Regions from separate parts of the Caminicella sporogenes DSM 14501 genome, predicted to be linked through region 2. Evidence: a T-box and tRNA genes for the amino acid it is inferred to sense, from the RefSeq annotation. Region 2 holds a T-box; the other holds one or more tRNA genes.
What was found. A T-box is a leader RNA that pairs with one kind of tRNA and senses whether it is charged. The one in region 2 lies ahead of thrS (threonine--tRNA ligase), so its partner is inferred to be a tRNA-Thr.
Positions count from the first base shown of each region.

Region 1: it encodes a tRNA-Thr, which carries the amino acid that the T-box ahead of thrS (threonine--tRNA ligase) is inferred to sense. The anticodon was not compared.

Region 1 covers NZ_FRAJ01000006.1:47,624-63,648, reverse strand. The annotation lists gene BUA90_RS12230 (hypothetical protein) at 1-244, opposite strand, end outside; gene BUA90_RS04295 (peptidoglycan DD-metalloendopeptidase family protein) at 753-2,042, opposite strand; gene BUA90_RS04290 (M1 family metallopeptidase) at 2,218-3,762, opposite strand; gene BUA90_RS04285 (DnaD domain-containing protein) at 3,920-4,987, shown strand; gene BUA90_RS04280 (ATP-binding protein) at 5,002-5,997, shown strand; tRNA gene BUA90_RS04275 (tRNA-Lys) at 6,070-6,145, shown strand; tRNA gene BUA90_RS04270 (tRNA-Glu) at 6,150-6,224, shown strand; tRNA gene BUA90_RS04265 (tRNA-Thr) at 6,226-6,301, shown strand; gene BUA90_RS04260 (adenylosuccinate synthase) at 6,449-7,735, opposite strand; gene BUA90_RS04250 (GNAT family N-acetyltransferase) at 8,371-8,985, opposite strand; gene dnaB (replicative DNA helicase) at 9,091-10,425, opposite strand; gene rplI (50S ribosomal protein L9) at 10,541-10,987, opposite strand; gene BUA90_RS04235 (DHH family phosphoesterase) at 10,987-12,981, opposite strand; gene BUA90_RS04230 (YybS family protein) at 12,997-13,944, opposite strand; gene BUA90_RS04225 (MazG-like family protein) at 13,957-14,283, opposite strand; gene rpsR (30S ribosomal protein S18) at 14,405-14,626, opposite strand; gene BUA90_RS04215 (single-stranded DNA-binding protein) at 14,643-15,074, opposite strand; gene rpsF (30S ribosomal protein S6) at 15,104-15,391, opposite strand; gene BUA90_RS04205 (hypothetical protein) at 15,644-16,025, opposite strand, start outside.
Region 2 covers NZ_FRAJ01000013.1:24,698-40,722, reverse strand. The annotation lists gene BUA90_RS08305 (radical SAM/SPASM domain-containing protein) at 656-1,963, shown strand; gene BUA90_RS08300 (MFS transporter) at 1,963-3,159, shown strand; gene BUA90_RS08295 (DUF6873 family GME fold protein) at 3,775-4,536, shown strand; gene ytxC (putative sporulation protein YtxC) at 4,632-5,546, shown strand; gene BUA90_RS08285 (DUF445 domain-containing protein) at 5,630-6,232, shown strand; T-box leader at 6,318-6,533, shown strand; gene thrS (threonine--tRNA ligase) at 6,586-8,508, shown strand; gene ftsH (ATP-dependent zinc metalloprotease FtsH) at 8,545-10,104, opposite strand; gene BUA90_RS08270 (DUF3798 domain-containing protein) at 10,538-11,734, shown strand; gene BUA90_RS08265 (sugar ABC transporter ATP-binding protein) at 11,834-13,444, shown strand; gene BUA90_RS08260 (ABC transporter permease subunit) at 13,445-14,485, shown strand; gene BUA90_RS08255 (ABC transporter permease subunit) at 14,487-15,800, shown strand; gene infC (translation initiation factor IF-3) at 15,932-16,025, shown strand, end outside.

The DNA of each region.
Region 1 (16,025 bases), on a different contig from region 2:
TGTAAACATAGTATTTAATACTTTCCGGCAAACATTTTTGAACTTTATTCAATTCTTCTTTTGTAAGGTCTATATAATATTTCTTTTTTTGTTTTGATTTTAAATATACTACCATCTTTACTTTTTCTAAATATATAAACTCTATTTCATCCCAATTTACAAAATCTATTACAAAATTAAATATATCTATATATCCAATTCCATTTGCTGTAACAATTAACCTTTTAGAAAGATAAGAGTACAACCATAATACTCCTATGAATAAAAAGACTATAAAAGAAATTAATAAATTCATATGAAAAATTTTTGAAAATAATACAAGAAATAAACTCAAACCAACAAAATGAATAATCTTCTTATAATACTTTACTTCCTCTTTAAAAAGGACTTTGCCCAAATCCTTATTCCTATTGTAAAATATTAAACCTGATAAAAATTTTATTATATCGTATAAAATTACTATCCATATAATTGAACTAATAACCTCCATTTTATCACCTTTCTTTATTTTAAAAATTTTATATAGCTTTTTTAAAAAACATAAATTGTTTTTAACATAATTACTTTATAACTTATTTTGTATTCTCTATGAAATGTTTTACTAATTTATATAAATATCTATATATAGAATTCTCTTTATTGCTATAAGTTTCCTCTAAATTTTTGCTTAATAATTTTTTACTTTTCTATTCTTTTCCTTTTCAATTTTATTGCAGTATAAACTAAAAGCGAGTCTAAAATGACTCGCTTTTTTAATATCTCACATATTTTATTGGATTAACCGGAACACCATTTTTCCTCACTTCAAAGTGAAGATGTGGTCCAGTACTTCTGCCGGTGTTTCCACTTTTAGCTATAGCTTGCCCTTTAAAAACTTTATCTCCTTTTTTAACTAAAATCTTACTGAGATGAGCATAATAAGTCTGCATGTTTCTGCCATGGTCAATTATTACTAATTTCCCATAGGCCCCTTTCCAACCAGCATATATAACTTTACCACCATCTGAAGCCTTAACAGTTGTTCCCGTTGGCATCCCTATATCTATTCCCGTATGCCTTCTTCCCCATCTTATTCCAAAAGGTGAAGTTATATATCCTCTGCTTGTAGGTTTTGCAAAAGTTCCTGTACCAATCCTTGGTGGTGGATTTTTTATGCCTTTAAGAACTACTTTAGTAACTGGCTGTTTTATTATTTTTTCTTCTAAAATATTTTTACTTACTTCTATTCCATTTTCCTTTGTTATTTCTGCTTTTACTTGACGCTCTCCTTTTTCACCATTTATCTTAATCCTATATTCACCTTTGTATAGTACCTTAGTTTCTTCATATTTAGTATCAAAAGGTATATATTCTTTATATTCTTTTACCTCTTTTGTAACTACAGTAATAAACGACTTTGGTACAACTAAACTAATTTCTTGTCCTATTTGTAATCTTTCAGGGTCAATATCTGGATTTGCTCTTACTAAATCACTAGCTTTTATTTTATACTTTTTTGCTATTGTCCAATAATTTTCACCTTTTTCTACTTTATGTTTTCTTACCTCACTCGTTCCCTTAGTTACATAATAAAGTGCTTCATCAAAATCTTTAAAATCATTTATTCCTGCAATTGTTTCTACTATACTCACATCTTCTTTAAATTTTAAATCTTTTATTCCATCTTCCATAAAAGGTTTTTTTATTTCTTCTAGTAGTTTAATCGCTTCTTCTTTCGTTTTAAAATTTACTATATCTTTTCCATTTACATTTATACTATAAGCTTTAACTTTAACTTTTAATATAGAATCTATATCCTTATTTACTAATTCCAATTTTTCCAAATCATTGCTGGTTTTAGAAGTAATTTTAGAATAAAATTTTTTATGTAAAAAAGCTCTATAATCCCTCTTTTTAACTTTAAATGTATCAGATATAACATTTTCTTCTGTATATGCTCTTTGTTTATCGTCCATTATAAATAAAATAGACAGTACTAAAAAACTAGCTATACAAGCATATATGATCCATTTTTTAATTCTTTTCGAATTATAATTTATCATTAGTTTTCTCTCCCAAGAATAATTTGAAATTTTATCTAATGTTATCGTCTTTCACAACGTATTTTTTGTAATCTATTTGTAACATTTAATAGTATATCATATCAAACCCCTTGTTACAATGCTAAATACGAATATTATTTATTCTATAAGATTATAATGTACTAATTTTTACTATTTATTCTTTTTGTCCAAGAAGCCATTTGTTAAAAAAACTTTTTAATTCTCTATCTGAAACAATCTCACAAAGTTTTATAAAATCTTCAGTAGTAGCATTTTTGTATTTATATTTATCATAATATACCTTTAAAATATCAAAAAAAACTTTATCCCCTAATTCTCTTCTTAAAGATTCAAAAAACATAGCTCCTTTACAATATACAAGTGCATGATATTCCCTAGAATTATTAAATTTACCCAAATCCTTTAATAATACTTCTTTATTATCTCTTATGCTGCTTCTAAACCTATTATATCCTCCTAAAATAATTTCCTTATATACTTTGTTTTTTACTTCCTTTCCATATTTATTTTCATAATACAATAAAGTCGAATATTCAGTTAATGCTTCATCAAGCCAAGCTTCTTTAACTTCATTATTACCTACAAGCCCATACCACCACTGATGAGCTGTTTCATGAACAATTATATATTCTAATATTTCATCATTCCCTTTATACATACCTTCATCTATAAATACAAGCTTTGGATATTCCATACCACCTATAAAAAAATCTGAAGCTGCAACTGAAAAATGTTTATAAGGATATTTTCCAAAAATTTTATTAAATATCTTTATTGCATCTTTTGCAGCATTTAGAGAAATTTCAGCAGACTCATCATCAAAATAATAACTTCTAACTGCTATTCCATCCACATCATCTTCTGCTATTTTATATTTGCTACTTGCTATCATAGCAAAATCCCTTACTTTTTTCGCTTCAAAACTCCATTTATAGTTACCTTCTATGCTTTCTCTTTTAATAAGGTCCCCAGTTGAAGCTATTATATAATTTTGCGGCATAGTCATAGTTACTCTATAATTACTTACATCACTATAAAAAGGATCACCTATAGAATAATATGGCTCAAGATTCCATCCCGAATTATCTATAACAGCTGCTATAGGATACCAATTTGCTATATTTATAGTATTTTTCCCATATCCAAATCTTCCAGAAGCTGGAGGTATTTTAACCATGAAATTTATATATATTTTTATACTATCTTCAGGTTCTAATCCTTCGTTCAATTTTACTTTTAATATGGAATTTCCCTTTCCTATTATCAAATAACTTAAACCCTCTTTTGTAGATTTTACTGATTTTATATTTATATATCCCGGTTCAAAACCATTAATATAAGCAATCTCTATTTCATTTTTATCAAAAGGAACTGTATCTCTTTTCTTAAAAACATTGGGATAAATATGAAAATATAGACTGTCTAAAGTTTTATTTGTATTATTTACATATATAATCTTTTCTGTACCTTCTATAATCTTTTCTTCATCATAGTATACCGCATCAATTTCATATTCATTTAGTTTTTGTATTTTTGATATTATTTCCTCAAAAACTGTATAATTACTCATTTTTATTCGGTATATACCTATACCAATAATAAAAATAAATATTGCTGCTGTAATAAAAATCATAAACATTTTTTTGTGTTTTAAGTTATTAACTATTTTTCTGATAGCTCTACTACTAAATACTTTCATTTACTATCAGCTCCTAAAAAAAATTTGATTTATTAAAAACTATATGTATTTAAAAACTCTTTATGTATAGTTTTTATAACATTCATTCCCATATTCACACGCTAAAATTAATTATGATATAATTACAACAAACAATAGTTGTATGGAAGGTGTTTTTATGAACTTTATAAAAAGAACTACTGATATCGATTTTGGACAAACACCAATAGAAAATATATTTATAAATGATTTTATGCCAATGGCTAATGGAACATATGTAAAGGTATATCTTCTAGGATATAAATATGCAAATGATAGAGATGAAAATTTAATAGTAGACAATAAAACCATTGCTAAACACTTAAATATTCCTTTAGAAGATGTTCTCGGCGCTTGGGATTTTTGGGAACAAAAAGGCATTATAAAAAAAATAAAAAAAAATAATGGCGATGAAAGTGATTTTATAGTTGAATTTTTATCTTTAAGACAACTTTATATAGATAACAACTATAAACCTAATACCCCTCAAAAAAGTAAAAATCCTATTTCAAATTCAAATAAACAATACAAATGTTCACCAGAAGATTTAATAGAAGCTAACAAAATACCAGAAATTAAAAATATGTTTTATCAAATAGACCAAATTATGAGAAGACAGTTATTTCCAAATGAAAGAATTACAGTACTTGACTGGATTTATAATTTTAACATGGACCCTGACATCATCATAAAAGCTTTTGAATACTGCATAGATAAAAAAAATATTAAAAGCATACGATATGTTGGAGGAGTAATAAAAAATTGGTATGATAATGGAATCATTGATATGAATAAGTTAGAAGAATATCTTGAAAAAACAGATAAAAAATTTATATATTATGATAAAATTTTCAAAGCTCTTGGATTTAATTTCAGACAGCCGTCAAAAGCTGAAAAGGAAGTCATGGATATATGGATAGATAAATGGGGATTTTCTTTAGATTTAATCCTCAAAGCATGTGAAAATTCTAAAAAAACTTCTAATCCAAGTATAAATTATATAAATAGTATCCTTCAAGCATGGAAAAAAGATGGAATAACTACTACTGAAGAAGTAGAAAAAAAAGAACTTCAAATAAAAGAAACTAAATCAAACAATTCTTCTAAATCAAAACAACTTAAAAGCAATAAATTCCAAAATTTCAAACAAAGATTTGACAAATATTCAAATGAAGAACTTGAAAAAATTTTGGGAATAAAAAAATAAAGTAGGTGTATATAATGAAAAACGATTTTTTTATAAAAAAAATACTTTTAGAATATGAAAAAAAAAGAGATAGAGCTCAAAGAGAACTTGAATACAGAAAATCACAAGTTTATGAAATAATTCCCAGAATAAAAGAAATAGATGAGGAAATATCTAAAACAGGTATAAAAATATCAAAAGCTATACTTCAAAATACTGATAATTATCTTGAAAAAGTCAATGAAATAAAAGAATATACAAAAAAATTAAAACAAGAAAAAGCTATTCTCCTCACTGAAAACAATATACCTTTAAATTTTTTAGAAATCCAATATGAATGTAGTAAATGTAAAGACAGTGGTTTTTTAGATAGCGGTGAAAAATGCAATTGCTTTAAACAAAAGTTAATAGATAAAGCTTATGAAATGTCTAATATTTCTCATCTGCTTAAAGAAGAAAATTTTAAAAATTTCAATATAGATTTATTTTCTGACGAAAAATTTGAAGATGAAAATCTTTCACCAAAACAAAATATGCTTAAAATATTAAATATATGTGAAGGTTTTGTATTTAATTTTGACAAAAAAAATGATGAAAATTTATTATTTTATGGTTCAACTGGACTTGGAAAAACTTATCTATGCAACTGCATAGCAAAGTCACTTCTCGATAAAGGTAAAATAGTTATCTATCAAACTGCATTTAAAATACTTGAAATACTCGAAGAATACAAATTTAACAGTAATCAGTCTCCTGAAATTAAACTGAGTTATGAACTTTTATTTGATTGTGACTTGCTTATAATAGATGACCTCGGAACAGAACTTGCAAATAAATTCACTAATATTGAAATATTTAATATAATAAATTCTAGACTTATACAAAATAAAAAAACTATTATTTCAACAAATCTCTCTCCTGCTGATATTATTAAAATTTATGGAGAGAGAACTGCGTCCAGAATTTTTGGCAAATTTACTATTTTAAAATTTTATGGACCTGATTTAAGATGGGAAATAAAGGCAAAATAAAATTTTAAAAAATTTGTAGATTTTTGTTGACAATAAAGCATTTGTATTGTAATATATATAACTGTGAGTAGCGACCCATTAGCTCAGTCGGTAGAGCACCTGACTTTTAATCAGGGTGTCCCGCGTTCGAGTCGCGGATGGGTCACCATTTTGGCCCCTTGGTCAAGTGGTTAAGACACCGCCCTTTCACGGCGGTAACAGGGGTTCGAATCCCCTAGGGGTCACCACGCTGGCGTAGCTCAATTGGTAGAGCAGCTGACTTGTAATCAGCAGGTTGCGGGTTCGAGTCCCATCGCCAGCTCCATTATAGCTATATAAAAAAGGGATGTATGACGAGTAAGCATATGTCTCTTTTTTTATATATAAAAACACCCTGTAAAGAAGAAAATGAAATTTACAGGGTGTTTTTATATATTACTTAAATTTATGACTTTTTTATTTTACTCGCAATCTATCTAAATATTTTATCTCTAACTATTGTCTGACTTCTCTTTGGTCCTACTGAAATTATTTTAACTGGAATTTCTACTAATTCTTCAATCTTATTAATATATTTTTGTGCATTTACCGGTAATTCTTCAAATGTAGCAGCACTTGTTATATCTTCATTCCAACCATCAAGTTCTTCATAAACTGGTTCACACTCAGAAAGTGTTTTTAAACTTGCAGGAAAATCTTTTATAAGCTCCCCTTTAAACTTATAAGCAGTACATATCTTTATTTTTTCAAATCCTGTAAGTACATCTAAAAGCATTAAAGCTAAACTTGTCATTCCATTTACTCTAGCAGAATACTTTAACATGACAGCATCAAGCCATCCACATCTTCTTGGTCTTCCTGTAGTTGTGCCGAACTCATTTCCCTGAATTCTAATTCTATCTCCAATTTCATTATCTTGTTCTGTAACAAATGGTCCTTTACCAACTCTTGTTGTATATGCCTTTGCTATTCCCAATACTTCTTCTATCATATTTGGTCCTATCCCTGAACCAACTGCAAATCCCCCAGAAGTAGGATGAGAACTAGTTACATATGGATAAGTTCCTAAATCTATATCTAAAAAAGTTCCTTGTGCACCTTCAAACAACACTTTTTTGTTTTGTTTTATACTCTCATATACAATTACAGATGTATCAGCCACATACGGTCTTATCTTTTCAGCATATTCAAGATATTTATTTATTATTTCATCTTTGTTAACTGGCTTTCCTCCATATATCTTTTGGATTATTTCATTTTTTCTTTCTATCTGCTTTGTAACTTTTTCTATAAATTCTTCTTTATCCATCATATCACAAATTCTTATCCCAGACCTTTCTACTTTATCCATATAGCAAGGTCCTATACCTTTTTTAGTAGTTCCTATTTTTTTATCTCCTCTAGCATTTTCCGCAAGTTCATCAAGTAATTTATGATATGGGAATATTACATGAACTCTATCACTTATTTTTATATTCTTTGTACTAATACCTTCTTTTTCAAGTTTTTCTACTTCATTTAAAAAACCTTCTGGATCAAAAACTACACCATTACCTATTACATTTATAGTTTCAGAGTATAATATACCTGATGGTATTAAATGTAATGCATACTTCTTATCCCCAACTACTACTGTATGCCCTGCATTATTACCACCTTGACCTCTAACAACTACATCTGCCTCAGAAGCCAAAAAATCTATTATTTTACCTTTTCCTTCATCTCCCCATTGTGCACCTACTATAACAACTGTTGACATAAATTTGCACCTTCCTTCAATTTGGCTAAATCCGAACATACACATTTAATATTATCAAATAGACCCTTTATAGTCAATGAATATACGAATTTTTTTATTAATACTAAAATTAATATTCGCTTGCTTATTTTATCCACATTTTCCACAAGATTTGTTAATAACTTTGTTAATATTATATATATATCTTAAAATTATAATAATATAATAATTATAAACAATAATAAGAGCAGCTTAAAGCTGCTCTTATTATAACTAATTATTTATTAATTGCTTTGTCTTTCTAAATATTCATTTAAATCATTAATAAGTGCATCTGCATCTATTCCATGCACCGAAGCAGCATCACCGATGCTTTCAAAAGCAGCTCCACCTCAGCCAAGACAATGCAATCCATGCCTCATGAAAATCATAGCTGTACTTCTATCCATTTTAAGAACTTCATTTATAATCGTATCTTTAGTTACCTTAGCCACTATATTCCCTCCTTTAAACAAAATACATTAATCATTATACCATTTATCCTCATATAAACGAAACAAAAATTTTCATATACTTAAAAATAAATTGTTGCTTATTATAATTTATTATTTACATATCATATCAATTTTATTTAAACATATATTTATCCACATTATTCACAGAGTTATCAACAATTCTAAATTATTTTTGTGGATTATGTATTTTTCCTTTGTTATCTTCATATAATAATATGTTGTCATTAATTTATTATCTTTTAAATCAAAATCTTTATATTTTTCCACAATTTCTTTTTTTATTTCCTCACTTAATCCTTGTTCTTCAAATTCTTCATAAACTTCATTTATTATTTCAAATCCACATTTTTCATAACAGCGTATAGCACGTTTATTAAATTTTCCAACTTTAAGAAATAGAGTTTTCATTTTTTCTTTAGTAAAATAAATATCTAAAAATTTATTCAAAGCGTCTGTTCCATATCCCTTGTTTATAACATCTGGATTAAATACTATACCTAATTCGCTTTCTCTCTTAAAAAATTTAATATTTCTTAAAGAAATATATCCTATTAATTCTCCATTTAAATTTTCTATGGCAAAACATTTTTTTGTAAATTTTTTAGTTTTTATCTTAAACCATAAATCTCTTTCTTTCTCTGACAGATAGGGAAAGTTATAATGATAAAATATAGGTTCATCATGTTTTCCCCATTCTATCATCTTATCAACATCTTTTCTTTCAAGTTTTCTTATTTTTGTCTTATCCCCCATCATTACTAACAGCCCCATTCTTATATATAATTTCTAGTACAAACAAAATATATATGTTAATTATTATACAAAAAAGCCGATAATCCTTTTATCGATTATCGGCTTTTTTTATTCTCTATATTTCTCAAGATTTGCAAATTTAGTATACTGCCCAAGCCAAGCAAGTTCAACTGTTCCAGTAGGACCATTACGCTGCTTAGCTATAATCACTTCTCCAATATTTTTCCTATCTGAATCTGGATGATAATACTCATCTCTATATAAAAACATAACTACATCGGCATCTTGTTCTATAGCTCCTGATTCTCTTAAATCTGAAAGAATAGGTCTATGATCTGCCCTAAGTTCTGGAGCACGTGAAAGCTGAGATAATGCAATAACCGGACAGTCCATCTCTCTAGCTAATATCTTTAATGCCCTTGATATTTTAGAAATTTCCTGCTGTCTACTTTCTGCTCGTCCATGTGAAGACATAAGCTGCAAATAATCTATCATTATTAAATCTAAACCATGTTCCATTTTCAATCTTCTACATTTTGCCCTTATCTCCATTACATTAATCCCGGGCGTATCATCTATAAATATTTTAGCCTTAGCTAAAGGTCCCATTGCACTTGCTAATTTAGGCCATTCATCTTCACTTAATGTACCGTTTCTGATTTTTTGAATTTCTATATGTGCTTCAGAACTAAGCATACGCTGTACCAATTGTTCTTTAGACATCTCAAGACTAAATATAGCTACTGAAGCTTTTGCTCTTATAGCAGCATTCTGACATATATTTATTGAAAATGCAGTTTTACCCATAGATGGTCTTGCTGCAATCAATATTAAATCTGATTTTTGAAGTCCTGAAGTCTTTCTATCCAAATCTACAAATCCAGTTGTAAGTCCTGTTATTCCACCTTTATTTGTATAAAGCTGTTCTATTTTGTCAAATGTATCTAACAATACATCTTTTATATGAGTAAAGCCTTCTTGATTTCTTTTTTGCGAAATATCAAATATACTCTTTTCAGCTAAATCAAGCAGTGCTTCAGCTTCTTCCGATTCATAACCCTTTTGAGCTATTTGTGTTGAAACATGTATAAGCTTTCTAAGTAATGACTTTTCTGATACTATTTTTGCATAATATTTTGCATTTGAAGTTAATATACCTGATGTTGATAAATCAGAAAGATATGTTACTCCACCTAATGCATCTAAAGTTCCTCTCTGTCTCAATTCTTCAGATAAAGTAACTAAATCTACAGGTTCATTTCTATTATAAATATCTAAAATAGCTTCATATATTTCTCTATGAGCTTCTTTATAAAAATCATCTGCTTTCAAAATTTCCGTTACAGTTATTATTGCATCTTTATCTAAAATCATTGCTCCTAAAACAGATTGTTCTGCCTCTATATTATGAGGTGGTACTTTTCCTAAAAGTTCTAATTCCATACAAATCACCTTTTTAAATTACTTATTTATTAAATATTTGTTTTAAATATTATTAAAAAAAATGCAGTGAATTATAAATTTTCACTGCCTTAAATTGTATTAATCGTAATTTATATTATTCTGCTGTAACTTCAACTTTTAATTTCGCAGTTACATCTGGATAAATCTTCACTTCAACAAATCTAGCTCCAAGTTCTTTAATAGGACTATTTAAAATTATTTTTCTCTTATCTATATTTATTTTGTACTTATTTTTAAGTTCTAATGCTATATCTTTAGAAGTGATTGACCCAAATAATTTTCCGCCTTCACCAGCTTTACCTTTAAACTTTAAAGTAATACTTGATATTTTTTCTGCTAAAGCTTTAGCTTCAGCCAATTCTCTTTCTTCTTTTTTCTTTTGAGCTGCCTTTTGATTTTCTAATTCTCTTAAATTACCCTTTGTAGCTTCTTTAGCTAATCCCCTTGGAATAAGGAAGTTTCTCGCATGCCCATCACTTACATTTACTACTTCTCCCTTTTTACCTGTTCCCTTAACATCTTTTAATAGAATAACTTTCATCATTTCTCACCTTCCTTTAAATATTCCTTAATTGCATCTATAAGCATTTCTTTAGCTTCATCAAAAGTAACATCTTTAAGCTGAGTTCCAGCCACCGTAAGATGACCTCCTCCTCCAAGCTTTTCTAAAACTCTTTGAACATTTATATTTCCTAATGACCTTCCACTTATAAAAATTGTACCATCTTCCTTTAAACCTAAAACAAAAGATGTTGTTATTCCCTTTATATTTAAAAGTTCATCTGCGCCTTGTGCTGCAACTAATTGTATATTCTTTATGTTCTGTTTACATACTGATATTGCAATTCCTTCTTCAATTATTTCTGCACTTCTCACTACATCAGCCCTTGCAATATAGGTACTGAGATCATCTTGAAACAGCTGCCTTACTTCTGTTGTATCTGCTCCTGCTCTTCTAAGAATAGAAGCTGCTTCAAAAGTTCTTACACCAGTCTTAAATGAAAAGTTTTTAGTATCCACAGCTATACCTGCAAGAAGTGCTTCAGCTTCTATCTTTTCTATTCTCATCTTATCATCCATATATTGAAGAATTTCAGTAACTAATTCAGCAGTCGATGAAGCATATGGTTCTAGATAAGTAAGAACAGTATTTTCAATAAATTCTGTTCCCCTTCTATGATGGTCAATAAGAACTATTCTATCTATTTTTTCCAAAATCTCAGGACAACCTGTAAAACTTGGTCTATGAGTATCGACAACAACTAATAAATCGCCACTTTTAGACTGTTCTACTGCCTCTTGACAGCTAATAAATTTATATTCTTCATTATCTTTAAATTTGTCATATACATTTTCAATTGCTGCCGTAACTTCATCTATTACTATATAGGCTTCTTTGTTTCTATTGCGAACTGCTCTATATACACCAATAGCCGCTCCAAAGCTATCCATATCCGGAAATCTATGTCCCATTATTATAACTTTATTACTTTGATCAATCAGCTGTCTTAATGCATGAGCAATAATTCTTGCCTTAACTTTATTCCTTTTTTCAACAGCCTTTGTTCTTCCACCATAAAATTCAAAAGACGATATTTTTCTCACTACTGCTTGGTCTCCACCTCTACCTAAAGCTAGTTCAAGAGCAGTAAATGCATATTCTTCTAAATGACTTAAATTTTTACCATTTACTCCTACTCCTATACTCAAAGTTACAGGTATTTTATTCCCAACATTTATTTCTCTAATATCATCAAGAATAGTAAATTTTTTAGCCTCTAAATTTTCAAGGTATCTATTTTCAAATATAACTAAATACTTATCTTTTTGATATTTTTTTACTATCCCATTCATTCTAGAAACCCATAAATTAATTCTTCTATCAATTTCTGCAATAACTAACGGTCTATACGCCTCTTCTGTACTTTGAAGTACATCATCGTAATTGTCAACTTGTATAAATGCCACATTAGGTCTTTCATCATTATATTTTTCTTTTAAATTAAAGAAATTTGTATTGTCTATCCAATAAAGCATTATAATATATCTTTCTTCATGTTTTGTATCTATCTTTACTACATTATAAAGAACTCTATAAACTTTATCTCTTATTCTAAAATCCCTTACAGTATCCGGATTATCTCCCAAAAGCTTGACAATATCAAATGATGGAATAAGTTTTTCAATATTTTTATCTAGTATATCTTTCTCACCTATCATGTCTAAAAACTTAGAATTATACCAAGAAATATTGCCATCAAACTCTACTATAGCTAATGGAATTGGTAAATTAAGCAGTGAATATTGAGCTGCAGTATCTATTTCTGCCGATAAATTTTCTATATATTTAGCCCATTTTTTCTTTCTTATATCATTAGTTCTCCAGTTATAGTATATAAGATATACTAGTAAAATTAAACCGATGATACCTAGCTGTATATTGTAAGCTAAAATAAAGAGAACTAAAATTCCTATAATCCATAAATATATATTTGTATCAGGAATTAAAATTTTCAAAAATTTATTATCTCTCATATTTACACTCCAAATCTAGCTTTCTATTTTTCTAATATTTATTATTATATCAGCTAATCCTATAAACATTATAATCATAGCCATGCTAGGAATAGAAAGCAATATTATAGTTATAAATACTCTCAAGCCTTTTCCAATATTTCGCTTTTCTAAGAAAAACCATATTACTGATAACCCTTCTACAAAATAAATTATAAAAAATATATACAATACATTTGCAAACAAAGTTTCAAAATCAATCGTTTTTAAATTTCTCACCAAATAAGTTGATACTAAAATTATTACCGTTCCCATTAATATATTTTTGGGTAAACGAAACTGTGAAAATTTCCTAGGTTTTGCAATATAATAACCCATTCTTCTCAATACTGCACCTGAAATTATATAATTTATATATGTAATTATAATAGAACTAAATATTACACTTGAAGGCACTAGCATTATAGCCATATTTTGTGCATATTCCAAAGACTTTTTTACTTCCTCTATTTTAGAAGGATTTGCTGCAATATTTTTCAATAATGCATTATATAAATCATTACTCATTTTAAAACTTTCTTCAATAGTTTGTATAATATTTACACCACTAATATAAGATAAAAGAGTCAAAGATATTATTGAAGCCATTATTGAAGCTATACTTCCATAAAATATCGTCTTTCCTGCTGAAAATTTCTTTTCTATCATATACCCTACAACTACTGAATTAAATCCAACAACTACTATTATAAATAATGCCTTTAATGGTTCTGTCATACTTCCTATTATTATAGATGCTGCCAATACAGATAATATATTATATTTTATTCCATGCTTAGCACCTATTATGATAAAAGGAACTGGCAAAAGTATAAGAGCATAAGCAAATAATGGCAAATAAATTCCAGCTAAAGCAAAAACTACTGCAATTGCTGCAAACAAAGCTGATTCAACCATAGATTTTGTCTTGTTTTGTCTATTCAATAATTTCACTCCCTAATCTCTTTTTCTATCCATATGTTGTTTTAAACTCGATAAATCACCAAACCAACTCTCTATCTTATGTTCTTCAATAACTCCTAATCGAATTTTTTCCTTAATCCTCATATCTAAAACATTATAATTTATACCTAAGCGTCTCCCCAATACATATGTAACTAAAATTATATTTGCTAAAATATCTACAATCGTTTCTTGACTCCCTTTTATTCCTTTAAACAAAATTTCAAACAAAGATGCTACTGATGATAAAAGTTCACTCTTAAGCCATTCTATTATTTTTATATTCTTTGTTATATCAATCCCTTTATCTCCCAAAACCATTTATTTCCCCTCCCATATTACATTATAACAAATAAAGAAGGTATCTGTATACATTATTAAATCTTTAGATATAAATAAAAGGAGAAGTGAATTTTTCACTTCTCCTTTTAATCTTATAACATTATTCATTTATTGTAAATGGTAATAGCGCCATCATTCTAGCTCTCTTAATAGCTGTAGTTAACTGTCTTTGATGATTTGCACAGTTACCTGTTATTCTTCTTGGTAAAATTTTTCCTCTATCAGTAATATACTTTTGTAAGTATTTTACATCTTTATAATCTATACTTGTAACTTTGTTTGCACAAAAACTACAAACTTTCTTTTTTCTACGTCTTCTCATCCTTTTCCCTCCTTATCTAAAATGGAATATCATCATCGTCTTCTATAGCTTGAAATCCGTCTGAACCATCATCTGTAAAATCAGAAAATTCTGTATCGTTAAATCCAGCACTAAAACTTTCATTTCTATCTATTCTATTTCCTCTATCTAAAAACTCAACTATATTTGCAACTATTTCTGTAGTATATCTTTTTTCTCCTGTGCTTGTCTCATAATTATTATTTTGAAGGCGTCCTTGTATACCCACAAGTCTTCCTTTTGAAAGATAATTTGCACAGTTTTCACCTTGTTTACCCCAAACTACTACTCTAAAAAAATCTGCTTCGTTGTTTTGAGAAAAAGGTCTATTTACTGCTATAGTAAAGGTGGCTACTGCCTTACCAGTACCTGCCGTAAAGCGAAGCTCTGGGTCTCTGGTAAGTCTTCCTATTAAAATCACACTATTCATTTATATCCCACCTTTGTATTTTAAACAGATTATTTTTCTTCTACATTAATAACCATGTATCTAATTACTTCATCAGCTATTCTGAAGTTTCTTTCCAATTCCTTTGGTAAATCTGCACCAGACTTGAAGTTCATTAGCACATAGTAACCTTCTTTATACTTGTTAATTTCATATGCTAACTTTCTAATTCCCCATTCATCAATGTTTTCTACTTCTCCATTTGTTTCAATAATTGACTTGAACTTTGAAATTAACTCATTTCTTCTCTCTTCTTCAACATCTGGCTTTACAATAAACATAGCTTCATACTTTCTCATTTTTACACCTCCCTATGGTCTTTATGGCCCTACTCAAGCAGAGCAGAGAGCTCATTTGATATATTCACATCAATATATTATAACATTGTATTTAAATTTTATCAATGATATTTTACTTTATTTTTTATCGAAATTCTTTAATGTTTTGATTAATCGACACGTATGTTTCTATACATTAACAATAAAATGCTAAAAACATTAAACTGTCTAAATATAGAAATTTTCTTGGTAACAATCCACCTAATAATATTTTTAACTATTTTCCTTACTTTTTTCTACTATCCTTCTAACTAATCCAAATATCGAAATATAAAATATTATTGCTACAAATACATCCATAACTAATGATATCAATACCATTTCTATACTTGGCATCTTTTGCCTTTCCATTATATACTTTGCTAAAAAAGGCAGAGAAAATAAACTAAATATATTAATATACACAAATATTGCTGCTTTTTTGTTTTCATCATATTTACATTTATTCAAAATTAAATATGAAATATAAATAACTAAAGGACCAACAAGTTCTATACAACTCCCTATTATTTCATATTTGTTAATTTTAAAATATTCTATCCTGTGCAGTATGTTTAAAAAAACAATTGCATAAAAATATAAAAATGCAATATTT
Region 2 (16,025 bases):
ATTTAAAGAAATAAATAGTATATAAAAAAAGAAATACACAAATAATTTAAAAAATTTAAATATTTACAGGATAAGGTAAAAATGATTAAATATAACTGTGATATATTTCAAATAATTCAATAGGAGGTGAATATTATGAAAATAAAAAAATTAAAACTTCTAAATCTCCAATAGCTAAAAGTTTAGTATGTTGGGATTGGAAAGAAAAAAAACCTAATTGTCGTTAGTAACGTAAAAGGAGGATTATTGTAATCCTCCATTTTCTTATAGAATTTATAGTTTTTTTAAAGCATCTAATAAAAAATAATATATTAACCTAAGTATATAAGTAGCATTTTTAGATGAAGAATATTTTGGAAAGTCAGATGGATTAATTGCATCAAATAGTTAAAAAAATAAAAGTTTGGTTTATGTGTTGGTGTAAAAATTCAATATATTCAAAAATAAGCTGTCTATTTATAAAGGATTCGCTTTTAATAAAATTAAATATTTAAGATTAAAATATAATATTAATATTCAATAAAAAGGAGATGAAATTTTTTTGAAAACAGAAAAAATTTACAGATTGATAAAGAAATTTTATATTCTAACAAAGTAATATAAAGCGTTTAAAATTATATAAAATGCTAAAAAATAATTAATATGAGGTGATATCATGTATCCTATTGTTAAAAAAAAGATTTTTTTAAGAGATACACCAAAAGAAACTTATATTATACATGAAAATAATTATTTTCAAATAGAAAAAGAAGTCATAGAGCTATTAAATTTGATTAATGGAACAAATAGTATAAATGATATATATCAATATTTTAGAAACAAATATACTAAAGAAGAAATAAATGATATTTTAAATTTTTTAAAAGAACAAAATATTATAGAATTTAGCAAGAATCCAAACAAACAAAAAATTCATATATTTGAAGATGAAGCATATCCAACATCACTAAATATTGAAGTTACATATAATTGCAATATGAATTGTGAGCACTGTATGGTTGATTATTCTCAAAAAAAAGTTAATGAAATTTCTTTTAATGATATAGATAATATATTATTACAAATGGATAAATTGAATATTAATGTTTTAACAATAACTGGAGGAGAGCCCTTATTAAAGAAAGATTTGGTTTTATATACAGTAAAAAAATGTAGTGAAAAAAATATAGATGTAACTTTATTAACTAATGGATTCCTATTTGATATAAATACAATTAAAGAATTACATGAAGCTGGACTAAATAAAGTTCAAATTAGTTTGGATAGTGTTTATGAGCATAAGCATGATAAAATTAGGAATAAACCAGGTTCATATAAAAAAGTTCTTAGTTCTATTAGTAATTTAAAAAAGTATAACGTGAAAGAAGTAGCACTTTCTATGACAATAACGCAAAAAAATTTTGACGAAGTTCCAGCATTTATTGACTTCTGTGTATCAAATGGTGTTTTACCAAGAATTGCTCCAATTGTTCCTATACAAAAAGGAATAAATTCTAATTTGATGTTAACTAAAAAGCAATTGGTAGATTTATACAAATTTACTCATTCTACATCAGATAATAAAATTTCAGCTACACTAGTAGCAAGTAAAAAATGTTCTATAGGGAGTTCTCCTGTTATTAATCCTTGTGGTGATATTTTCCCTTGTATGCATATGAAGTTCAATGAGTTTAAACTAGGTAATATAAGAAATAGTAATTTAGAAAAAATTTGGACGGAATCTGAAATACTTAAATATTTAAAAGAAATTACAAGATCTAATATTGAAAATTGTAAAGATTGTTGGAATAGATATCTATGTAATAATTGTTTAGGAGAAATATATAGTTTGACAGGGAAATTAAAATCGAATAATCCATATAGATGTGCAGCTAATAAAGAAATTACAAAATATATTATTTTGCAAGGAGATGAATACACTAAAAATAGAGTATTATGTTTAATAGAAGGAGATATTAATTAATGAATTCATTATTTTTTTTGATAGGTCAATTTATTTCACAAATTGGTGATCAAATTTACAATGTAGGTTTATTATGGTGGTTGTTAAAAAATAATTATTCACCTAAAATATTAGGAACAATATTTGCAATTTCTGTAATACCTTCGGTTTTAGTAGGCCCTTTTTTAGGAGTATTATCTGATAAACTAGATAGAAAAAAAATAATAATATATATGGATATAGTAAGAGGCATGTTAATGATTCATATAGGCATTTTATGTGTAAATAATTCTATATCACTTTATTATTTATTTATGGCTACTTTTATTATAGGAATATGTTCAGCAATGTTTGATCCAACTATTTTGTCTTCTATTCCATTGATTGTTGATGGTGATAAAAATATAATTAAATTACAAAGTAGAATGGAATTAATCAGAAATTTAGTTTCCGTTTTTGGACCTATTTTTGGTGGTTTTTTATTAACTATAGTAAGTCCTGCAATTAGTTTTATTATTAATGGATTATCTTTTTTAATTAGTGCAATAATGGAGATGTTTATTAAATTTAAGATTCAAACTTATGAAAAAGTCATTATAAAAGATATAGTCAATGATTTTAAATTAGGTGTCGAATTTATTAAAAAAAATTATATTCTTAGAAATTTAATGCCTTTATTTGCCATAATAAATATGATTGGGTTACCAATACTTCAAATTATTGTTCCTTTATTAATATCAAAAAATATTGGTAATTCGCTTTCAATTGGTTTTTTTTACTCTTTGCTTGGAGTAGGAGGAATTTTGGGAGCTTTATTATATTCTAAAATACCTTTTAAAAAACTTAATATTATTCTTATAGGTATATCAATTTTCACTTTTTCAACTATGTTGCTTTTGATAGCATGGAATACGATAATATTTATATTGTCAGCTCTAGCTTATGGATTTACTTCTCCAATTATACAAATTGCTACTAATATGATTTTTTTAGAAAATGTACCAAATGAAATGAGAGGTAAAGTATTTTCGTTTAGAAGGATGTTTTCTCAAGCATTTATGCCTATAGGATTATTTGGTATAGGATATATTACTCAGAAAATTTCTATAAATGTATCAATATTTATATCTATTATCATTCTTTTAATTAGTTTAATAAAATTATTAAAACTAATAAATTTAAATAAAAACATACAAACAAAAATTATAAAAGAATGAATAGGTTCTTTGTAAGTAATTGGAGTGGGATTACAATTCCACTCTATTATTATATTTGAATTTATTTTTTAGGTTGAAGATACGCATAACTGTAGGAATAAAATATTAGTATTTTTAGTGGCCTTCAGTCATACCAATAATTTTAGTAAGTTCTTGACAAATATAATGAGCTAAACGGTTAGTTATATGGTAATAACGAGGAAGAAAATCATAAGATTTATAAAATTTTTAAAAGTATTAAATAAGTATGTTTAAATTGAAAAGACAAATTTTTAATAAATTGATTTTTGTAATCATGTATTTTTGAATTTATAAAAGCACAAGCATGATAATTGTGTTTTTTAAGCTAGTTTTGAATAAAAGTATCTGTATGAGAAATTTTTGTTGTTTTTACCTATTTTAAATTAAGTAGTTTATTGATATAATTATGTTATGCAGTTGTTAAAATGTCTTCTTTCAGTATTTGTTTCGCAAACAATATTGTAAGACATTTTTAACAGGTGCATTATTTTTTTGCAAAATAAAAATGATGAGGTTTTATATCCCAATATTTATTATAGAACCTTTTATTAATTTAAAACTTTCAAATTATAAAAAATGAAAATAGGTGATTATATGGAAAAGCCCATTGATATTTCATTTATACCAAAAAGTAAAGTAAAAACAGTTATAGTTGATAGACGTGTTCCCAGATGTATTCAGAATAAAATACGAGCTGAAGGTATAAATATTATAAAAACATGTTGTTGTAGTGATTTATATGAAGCTATATTATGTCATCCTGATATATTAATGCATCATGTTGGTGGAAATGAAATAGTTGTATCTCCGAATGTTTATGAGCATATGCGCTTTCAATTTGAAAAATTAAATTTTAAAGTTATTTTAGGAGAAACTGTTTTAGGAAGTACCTATCCGAATAATATTGCATATAATGTAGGAAGGATTGGAAAATTTGCAGTACACAATTTTAAGTATACAGATAAAGTGCTTTTTGAAAAATTAGTAGAAAAAGATATAAAATTAATAAATGTAAAACAGGGATATGCAAAATGCTCAATATGCATTGTTAATGAGAATGCTGTAATTACATCTGATAAAGGGATTGCAAAACAGTTAGACAGATATGGGATAGATGTGTTGTTTATAAGTCATGGATATATAGATTTACCGGGACTGAATTACGGTTTTATTGGTGGAGCAAGTGGGCTTGTGGATAAAGACAAAATTTTATTTTGTGGAGATATAAGATTACATCCTGATTACGAGAAAATAAAATTGTTTTTAGATAAATATTCCATAAGATTAGATTATGTAGAAAATGAGAAACTTATAGATTTAGGTTCAATTATACCTATTACTGAAAGTGTAGTTTAATAAAAATTATGCTGTTAATTTTGTATATCTATTTGATGTAAATAAATACTATATAATATTATATTAATTAATGTATGAGAGAGGGTGTGAAACAGGTGGATATTTTTTTATTAACGATAAAGGAAAATGAAGAAAATGTTCAAATTATGGCTGAAAAGATTATTAATAGCTGTATGAGCCAAGAGTTTTCAGTTAAAAGTGATATAATAAAAAATGGTAGATATAATACTATTTATTTTTATATAGATGACTGTATTAATAATGATAAAGATAAGGTAAAAGATTTTATAAATTTTTTTAAGCATTATGCTGCAATTGTTATTGCAGATTATATTATAGATGTATTGGAATTAGAAATGGCAAAAAAAATTCTTAAAAATAATTATTGCTTTTTAAAGCCAGTAGAGAGAAAAATTATAATTGAAGAATTGAATAAATCGCTTGAGAATGAATTTTATGATGGAAATGTATATGTACCATATAAAGTAAATCGAAAGGCTAAAATATTGTATGAATTGTTAGAATTTTTATCAATAGAGGAGATTATAAATGTCAATGGATTTGTTAAGTTCAGATTGCAAAATTATATTGAAGATTTAAGTAGAGTTTTAGAAAAAGTGGTTGAAAAATATATGAAGGAAAAAGAGTATAAAGAATTTATTAAACTTCTTAGATATTTTGTAAATATACAGGAGCCGAAGATGGATGTTATAAATATAGTTGTAGACAAAGCAGGAAGATATCATTTTTATGATAAAAATTTAAAAGCTATTAGAGATAGTTCAATAAATGATTTAACTGATGATTTAAAGGATAATAATTTAAATGGAGATGATTTGTTAATTAGCTCTCTTATAAATATAGCTCCTAGAAAGATAATAATTCATTATATAAGTAATATAAAAAACAATGAAATTATTGAAACAATAAAAAATATATTTGATGACAGATTACATATTTGTAATAATTGTAGAATTTGCAATTTGAATAAAGAGATAAAAGAGGAGTAGAATATTTATTTATATTGTAAGAATTTTTTTTATATGATATACTTTTTATGCTTACAGAAGACAAAATTTAAGAGGTGGAATTGATGTTTTGGGGAAAATTGTTGTTTTTAGCTGTAATAGGTGCTGTAATAGGCTGGCTTACTAATGTATTTGCTATAAAATTAATATTTAGACCGCTAAAACCTATAAAAATACCCGGTGTAAATTTTTATATACAAGGATTAATACCAAAGAGAAAAAGTGAAATAGCAAAAAGCATTGGACATACAGTTGAAACGGAGCTCATATCTATTGAAGAAATCATAGATAAGTTTATTGAAAGAGAAAATAAATCAGAGATTATATTGGAAATTAAAGAAAGAGTAAAAACTATAATAGAACAAAAAATACCTACTTTAATTCCTACAACTATAAAAAATATGATTATAGCTTATGCAGATGAAGTTATTGAAACTCAGGGAGAAGAAGTTATAAATGAATTAGCTGAAAGACTTATACACAGAGCTACAAGTAAAGTGAAAATTTCAGAAATAATAGAAGAAAAAATTATTAATTTTGAACTTGAGAAATTAGAAAGAATAATTTTAAATATTGCCAAAAGAGAATTAAAACATATAGAATTATTAGGTGGTTTAATTGGGTTTTTAATTGGAATTATACAAGGATTGATAATTTTACAATTTTAAGGTATAAAATCAGAAAAAAAGTGTAATATTATTGACAAATACTTTTTTTTAAATATAATAATAAATTAAATACAAGTAAATATTAGTTAATGCTGTGATAGGGAAGAGTACTATAGCCCCAGTCTACAGAGAGGAAATGTCATTGGCTGAGAGCATTTCCGACATGACTATGGGAAAACTACCCTTGAGCAGTAATCTTAGTAGCCTATAGGTGAAAAGATTACCGGGTGGCAACGTTAATGCTGTAAGAGTGGATTTTTCAATTAGGGTGGAACCGCGGGATACAGCTCTCGTCCCTTTTTATAGGGATGGGAGTTTTTTTATTGCTAAAGTAAAAAAAGGAGGGTGTGTATATGGAAAAAATTAAGATTATATTGAAAGATGGGTCTGAGAAAGAAGTGTTTAAAGGCATTACTATATTAGAAATTGCTGAAATGATAAGTAAAAGGCTTGCAAAAGAAGCTGTAGCAGGAGAGGTAAATGGAGAGGTAGTAGGGCTTGATTATAAAATCAATGAAGATAGTGAAGTTAATATATTAAGATTTGAAGATGAGAAGGGAAAAGATGTATTTAGGCATACAAGTTCTCATATATTAGCACAAGCAGTTAAGAGATTATATCCAGATACTAAACTTGCAATTGGTCCATCTATTGATAATGGATATTATTATGATTTTGATTCTGAGTATAAATTTACACCTGAAGATTTAGAAAAAATAGAAAAGGAAATGGAAAAGATAATTAAAGAAGATTTGAAAATAGAAAGATTTGAACTTTCAAGAGAAGAAGCTTTAAAGTTGATGGAAGAAAAAGGTGAAATATATAAGGTAGAACTTATAAAAGACCTTCCTGAAGGTGAAACTATATCTTTTTATAAACAGGGAGAATTTGTAGACCTTTGTAGAGGACCTCATTTACCTTCAACTAAATATGTCAAGGCTTTTAAACTGTTAAGTATTGCTGGAGCATATTGGAGAGGCGATGAAAAAAATAAAATGCTTCAGAGGATTTATGGAACTTCTTTTCCTAAGAAAAAATTATTGGAAGAATATTTGTATAAAGTAGAAGAAGCTAAAAAAAGAGACCACAGGAAATTGGGAAAAGAATTAAAATTATTTGCTATATTAGAAGAAGGACCGGGTTTTCCATTTTTCTTGCCAAATGGTATGGAGTTAAAAAATACTTTGCTTGAATATTGGAGAGAGGTTCATAAAAAAGCTGGATATGTAGAAGTAGAAACTCCTATCATTTTAAATAGGAAATTATGGGAGACTTCAGGACACTGGTATCACTACAAAGAAAATATGTATACATTATTAATTGATGATGAAGATTATGCTATTAAACCTATGAACTGTCCTGGCGGAATGCTTATTTATAAGACAGAAATGCGTTCTTATAGAGATTTTCCTATGAGAGTGGCAGAAGTTGGTAGAGTTCACAGACATGAGCTTTCTGGAGTTTTACATGGGCTTATGAGGGTTAGAGCTTTTACTCAAGATGATGCACATATATTTATGCTTCCAGAACAGATAAAAGATGAAATTAAAGGAGTAGCAAAGTTGATTGATGAGGTTTATTCAAAGTTTGGTTTTAAATATCATGTCGAATTGTCAACAAGACCTGAAGATTCAATGGGTACTGATGAAGAATGGGAAATGGCTGAATCGGCATTAAAAGAAGCATTAGAGGAATTAGAGCTTCCATATAAATTAAATGAGGGTGATGGAGCTTTTTACGGACCTAAGATAGATTTTCATTTAGAGGACTGTCTAGGTAGGACATGGCAGTGTGGAACTATTCAGCTTGATTTCCAATTGCCTCAAAGATTTGATTTGACTTATATAGGAAAAGATGGAGAAAAACATAGACCTATAGTAATTCATAGAGTTGCTTTTGGAAGCATTGAGAGATTTATAGGTATACTAATTGAACATTTTGCTGGTAGATTTCCAACTTGGCTTGCTCCTATTCAGGTTAAGATTTTACCTATTACTGACAGGCATGTTGAATATGCAAAAAAAGTTGCTGACATAATGAAGGAAAATGATATAAAAGTTGAAATTGATAGTAGAAGTGAAAAAATAGGTTATAAGATACGTGAAGCACAACTACAAAAAATACCTTATATGATAATAATTGGAGATAAAGAAGAAGAAACTAATACAATTTCTGTTCGTTCAAGAGATAAAGGTGAATTAGGAAGTCAAAATTTACAAGATTTTATTAATCAAATAGTAGAAGAAATAAAAAATAGAGTTTTAACTAATATTTAAAAAACATAAAAGTCGTCTATTAAATTTAGACGACTTTTATGTTTTTACTAATAGGTTATTTGAATTTTCATGTTCTTTTAAGATGTTTTCCAATTCTTCTCCTGTTAAACTTTCTTTTTCATATAAAGATTCTGCTATTTTACATAAAATATCTTTTTTAGATTTTATTATTTCAAAAGAATCTTTGTAGCAGGAATTTATTATTTTGTTTATTTCTTCATCTATTATATTGTAGCAAGTTTTTATAAGTGTTGGTTCGAAAAATCTATTTTCTAGATTACTCATTCCGTATTCGCAAACCATTTGAAAAGCTAATTGATTTGCTTTTTTAAGGTCATCTTTAGCTCCAGTTGATATATTTCCATATATTACTTCTTCTGCTGCTCTTCCTGCGAGCATTACTTTAATTTTGTTAAAAAGTTCTTCTTTAGTGATTAAAAATCTTTCTTCTTCTGGAGTATACATTACATAGCCAAGTGCTTGACTTCTTGGAATTATAGAGATTTTAGTAATTAAATCTGTATTTAAAATTTTTCCCATTAAAGCATGACCGGCTTCATGAAAAGAAACCCTTCTTTTTTCTTTATCAATGATATGAGAATTTTTTCTTTCAAGTCCTCCTATGACTTTTTCAATAGCTTCATCAAAATCTTCTTTATCAATAATTTTTTTATTTTTTCTAACTGCTAAAATAGCAGCTTCATTTGCAATGTTAGAAATATGAGCACCTGACATACCGTGTGTTTTTTTTGCAAGTTCTTCTATATTTATATTAGGATTTATAGGTTTGTTTTTTAAATGTACTTTAAAGATTTCCTTTCTAGAATTAATATCTGGATTTCCAATATATATATTTCTATCAAATCTGCCCGGACGCAGTAATGCTTCATCAAGCATATCTATACGATTTGTAGCACCGATTACTATTATAGTTTGGTCATTGTTGAATCCATCCATTTCAATTAATAATTGATTTAAAGTTTGGTCTTTTTCATTATTGCTTTCTAAACTTCTCTTTGCACCTATAGCATCAATTTCATCTATAAAAATAACAGAAGGAGATTCTTTTCTAGCTTTTTCAAAAAGGGTTCTTACTCTTTTTGCACCAACTCCTACGTATTTTTCTACGAACTCAGAGCCGCTTGCATGTATGAATTTTGAATTTGTTTCTCCTGCTATAGCTTTAGCTAATAGGGTTTTACCAGTTCCGGGTGGGCCATAGAGCAGTATACCTTTAGGGATTTTTGCTCCCATAGCTTTATATTTTTCTGGATTTTTTAAAAAATCAATTATTTCACCTAGTTCTTCTTTTACTTCTTCTAAACCGGCTACATCTGAAAAACCTATTTTGGGACTACTGTTTTCTTCACGCCTTTTTTCATTTTTTTCATTTTTTAAGTTTACAGTAGCTAATTGAGGAGAGTTGTTAATTCTAAAAAAACAAATGATTAAAATAATGTTAAACAATATAAAAATATATTTACTTGTATTATTGAAGATATTTGAAAAGTTATTACTACTATTTGAAAGAGCAATAATAACTGTATTGACAATTATTGAAATAAAAATAATAAAAAAGATAGTTTTTCTTTTCAAATTTATAACCACCTGCCTTATTTTATATGATTTGTTTAAAAATATTTTCATAGATAGTGTTCCCAAAGTTATTTTAAAATATAGAAATTTAAAATATACATTTTATAAAATTATAGTTGGTAAAATATTTTTTTAATATATAAAAAATTTTAAAAATAAAAATAAATTAAAATAGAAGGAAAATTCTAATAAATGTAGAATCTATTTACTTACAAAGAAATTAATTGAGTAGATTTAATTGTGATTTAAGGTCAAAATAGAACGAAAATGTTAGTTCTTTGATAAAAATTCAGGAATTAATCAATACTTGTTTACATATTATTAATAATAAATTTTTAAAAAATATGTGAAAGGAGGGACAAATTTAATATTAAATTGTTTAAAAAGATTAATTTGTTACATAACAAAGATAAAACAAAGGGGGATTTTATTAATGTTAAAAAAATTATTGTCAATAATGCTTATACTTTCTTTGGTACTTGGTTTAATTGGTTGTAGCCAACCTGCTTCAAATGAGTCGGATAATAATACTTCAAATGAAGCAGAAAAAGTAGATGAGCAGTCAGCTCAAACTTCAAACACTTCTAATAATTGGAAGATAGGCATTATGACAGGCACAGTATCTCAGAATGAAGAGGAATATAGGGCAGCTCAGAGAGTTCAAAAGAAATATGGTAAAGAACATGTTATATTAATGACTTATCCGGATAAGTTTATGGATGAGCAGGAAACAACTATAGCAAATGTTTTAAATATGGCATCAGACCCAGATGTAAAAGCTATAATTATAGTTCAGGCTGTTCCTGGAACTGTTGCAGCTATTAAAAAAGCTAGAGAAATAAGAGATGATATTTTATTTATTGCTGGTACTCCGGGTGAAGACCCTAGTCAGATAGCTGCAGTGGCAGATGTTGTATTTGCTATGAATGAATTAGCAATGGGAGAAACTATTCCAAAACAAGCTAAAAAACAAGGTGCTAAAGTACTTGTGCACTATTCATTTCCAAGACATATGTCATATCCGCTTTTAGCAGCAAGGAGAGATTTGTTAAAAGAAAATTGTGAAAAGTTAGGTATAAAATTTGTTGATGCTACTGCTCCAGACCCAACAGGTGATGCTGGTGTATCAGGAGCTCAGCAGTTCATACTTGAAGATGTGCCAAGAATGGTTGAAAAATATGGAAAGGATACAGCATTTTTCAGTACAAATTGTGCTATGCAAGTTCCATTAATTTCAGCTTGTCTTGAAGAAGGTGCTATTTATCCTCAACCTTGCTGTCCATCTCCATATCATGGATTTCCATCAGCTTTAGGTATAGAAATACCAGAAGATAAAAAAGGAGACGTTGAATATGCTATAGAACAAATAAAAGCTAAAATTGCAGAAAAAGGTGGAACAGGTAGATTTTCTACATGGCCAGTTCCAGTTGCTATGATGTTTATTGAAGCTGGAGCAGAATATGCTAAGGCTTATATAGAAGGAAAAACTAATGGCAAATTAGATGTAGATGTTATTAAGGACAAGTTTAAAGAATATGCAAAAACTGATATAAGCTTAACTCCACTTGAAGAAAATGGTAATAAGTATGATAATTATTTAATGGTGCTATTAGACTTTTTAGATTTTTAATAGATTATCATAAATGATTATTTATAAAGAATATGTGTAAGGTTGCCTTTATTTGGCAGCCTTACATTTTGATGAAACTTTGAAGGCGGGTGAGATTATATGCAGGAAAAGTATATGCTGCAGATGAAAAATATAAATAAGGAATATTTTGGTAATAAAGTTTTAAAAGGTGTAAATTTATCTGTTAAAAGGGGAGAAATACATGCTCTGTTAGGAGAAAATGGTGCTGGAAAATCTACGCTTATGAATATTTTATTTGGTATGCCTGTAATTCATTCAACTGGTGGGTTTAGCGGAGAAGTTTATATAGATGGAAAAAAAAGAGAAGTAAAGTCTCCAAAGGAAGCTATGGAATGTGGAATTGGTATGGTTCATCAGGAGTTTATGCTCATACCCGGTTTTACATTGACAGAAAATATAAAATTAAATAGAGAAATTACCAAAGATAATTTGGTATCAAGAATTTTTAAAAGAGATAGTTTGAAATTTTTAGATTATAAAAAAATGGGGAAAGATGCTCGAAAAGCCTTAGATACTCTTGGAATAGATATAGATGAGTGGGCAAGGATAGCAGGACTTCCTGTAGGGTATATGCAGTTTGTAGAAATTGCTAGAGAAATAGATAAAGTAGGAGTTAAACTTTTAGTTTTTGATGAACCTACTGCTGTGCTTACAGAAAGTGAGGCAGATAATCTTATTAAGGCAATGAAAAAACTAGCATCATCTGGAATAGCTATTTTGTTTATTACCCACAGGCTTGATGAAGTTATGAAAGCTGCTGATAGTATTACTATTCTCAGAGATGGAGAGCTAGTTGCTACTCGCAAGAAAGAAGAAACGAATGTTTTGGAGTTAGCAGAACTTATGGTAGGTAGAAAAGTAGAAGTTATTGCAAAAAGTGGAGAAGATGGAGAAGATTTTGAAAAGAGAGAAACTATATTGTCTATAAAAAATTTAAAAGTAGATATGCCCGGTGAAGAAGTTAAGGGGATTAATCTTGAAATTAAAAAGGGCGAAATACTTGGAATAGGAGGATTAGCTGGGCAAGGGAAAATAGGTATAGCTAATGGCATAATGGGACTTTATCCTTCCTCGGGAGAGGTATATTTAAAAGGGGAAAAATTAAAGTTAAATGATACTTATGAAGCTTTAAAAAGAGGTTTAGCATTTGTATCGGAAGATAGGAGAGGAGTAGGATTACTTTTAGATTCTTCTATCGAACATAATATTGTAGTAACTACTATGCAGATAAAAAATAAATTTTTAAAAAGATTTGGTATATTTAATCAATTAGATAAAAAAGAAATTAGAAATCATGCATTAAAAATGATTAAAGAATTAGATATAAGGTGTACTGGACCTGAGCAGCTTACAAGGCGATTGAGTGGAGGAAATCAGCAAAAAGTTTGTTTAGCTAGAGCTCTTACTTTAGAGCCAGAAGTATTATTTGTTTCTGAACCTACTAGAGGAATTGATATAGGAGCTAAAAAGTTAGTTTTAGATTTACTGGTGAAATTGAATAAAGAATTTGGAATGACTATAATTATGACTTCAAGTGAACTTGCTGAGCTTAGAGCAATATCTGATAGAATAGTGATTATTTCTGAAGGAAAAGTAGAAGGTATTTTAAAACCGACTGATAGTGATAGAGATTTTGGTTTAATGATGGCTGGAGAATATCATAAACTTTATAATAAGGAGGCTATTTAAATGACTGATACGGTAAAGCAATATACAAAAAAAATAGGGCTTCCAAGATTAATTATAAGTTTATTTTTCTTATTTCTTTGGATAGTTTCTTTTATCATAAAATTACCTATTAGTACGCTTGTATCTGATACGATTCGTAGATTTGGAATGTTTGGCATTTTAGTTCTTGCTATGGTGCCAGCAATTCAATCGGGAATAGGACCAAATTTTGCTCTGCCTCTTGGAATAATTTGCGGGCTTCTTGGAGGACTTATTAGTCTAGAAATGGGATTTGTAGGGATGTGGGCTTTTATTGCTGCTATATTGATTTCTTTGCCCTTTGCTGTAATAACTGGATTAATTTACGGAATGTTACTAAACAAGATAAAAGGTTCAGAGATGTTAGTTGCAACTTATACTGGGTTTTCAATAGTTTCTTTTATGTGTATGATGTGGATATTTTTACCATTCAAACACAGAGAAATGGTTTGGCCGATAGGAAAGGGATTAAGGGTTACAATTTCACTTGATACAACATTTGGAGAAATACTTAATAACTGGTTGGGAATAAGAATAGGGCACATATATATACCAACAGGACTTTTATTATTTTTCTTTGGTACATGTATTATAGTTTGGCTTTTTACTCGAAGCAAATTAGGTATTGCAATTAGAGCGGCAGGAGATAATCCTAAGTTTGCACAGGCATCTGGCATAAATGTAGATAAGACGAGAATTATAGGTACAATACTTTCTAATGTACTCGGAGCAGTGGGAATCTTAGTTTATGCTCAAAGTTATGGATTTTTTCAATTGTATTTAGCACCGCTATATATGGCTTTTCCAGCAGTAGCAGCAATTTTAATTGGCGGTGCATCAGCTAAAAAAGCTAAAATATCTCATGTAATTATAGGAGTATTATTATTTCAGGGACTTTTAACTGTTGCACTTCCTGTTGCAAATGCAGTTGTAAGTGAAGGAAATTTATCAGAAGTTCTCCGCATGATAGTACAAAATGGAATAATTCTTTATGCACTTACTCAAGTAGGAGGTGAAAAGTAGTATGGCTGATGTAAATAAATTAGAATTTTTAAAAGAAGATAAAAATAATTCATTTAAAATAAAAAAGTTCTTAATTAATCACAGTGTTACTCTATTATTTGTTGTTATATGTATGATTGCGATATATATTTCAAAGTTATCTCCTTTTTATATAATAAATGAACTGCTTACTAGAATTACAAGAAATTCATTTTTAGTTCTTTCGCTTATTATTCCCGTTTTAGCAGGTATGGGATTAAATTTTGGTATTACAATTGGAGCAATGGCGGGGCAAATAGCAATTATTGCAATAGCACATTGGAAAATAGGTGGCATATGGGGATTTCTTTTGTGTATTGTACTATCTACACCTATAGCTGTATTATTTGGAAATTTGACAGGAAAACTGCTTAATAAAACTAAAGGGCAGGAAATGATTGCAAGTATGATTGCAGGTTTTTTTGCAAATGGTTTATATCAATTTTTATTCTTGTTTCTTATAGGAACATTAATACCAATGAAAAATCCAGAATTAATTTTAAGTAGAGGAATAGGAATAAGAAATACTGTTGACCTTTCTAGAAATAATGGAATAATGTATGCACTAGATAATTTATTAAAACTTCCATTATTTAATGTATTAATAGTTGGTTTTATCATAGCTTTAGCTTATTCTCTATATAAAATATTTAAAAGTAATAGTGCAAAGGAAAATAAAAAAGGTAAAATTAGATATATAGTAATAGCAGTATTAAGCGTAGTAGTAATAGTATTTAGTTTTGTTTTAGTTTCTTTTAATCAATATATTCCAAACAATAATATCAGAATGCTTAAAAATTTAAAGTTGCCAGTTGTTACTGCTATAGTCATATTTTTGTTATGCATGTTTAATAACGTAATTCTTAAAACTAAGTTAGGACAAGATTTTAGAACTGTAGGGCAGGATATGCATATAGCAGAAGTTTCGGGTATAAATGTAGATAAAGTTAGAATATTAGCTATAACTATTTCAACTTTATTGGCAGCTTGGGGACAAATTATATTTTTGCAAAATATTGGAACTTTAAATACATATGGAAGTCATGTTCAAATAGGATTATTTTCAATTGCTGCACTTCTTGTAGGTGGAGCATCAGTTACTAAAGCTACTGTGGGACAGGGATTGCTTGGGATAATTCTTTTCCATACATTATTTATTGTTTCTCCACAAGCAGGTAAAAACTTGTTTGGTGATGCTCAAATTGGTGAATATTTTAGGGCGTTTGTAGCATATGGCGTTATAGGAATTTCTTTAGGATTACATGCATGGAAAAAAACTTTTGGAAAAAAATATTGACATACTAATTTATGAATGTTATACTTAGTGAGGAAATGAAAAATAAGTGTAAAAACAAAGTAGAAACATTTCGTTTCTCACCTTACGACTAAGTCTGTAAGGTTAATATAGCCTAGTGGAAATTATTTAGATTGTTTTTTTATATAAAGATTTATGGCTATGAGACGAATGTTTGTACATTCGTCTTTTATTTTTATGTTTTCATATTTATCAGGAGGTGGACAA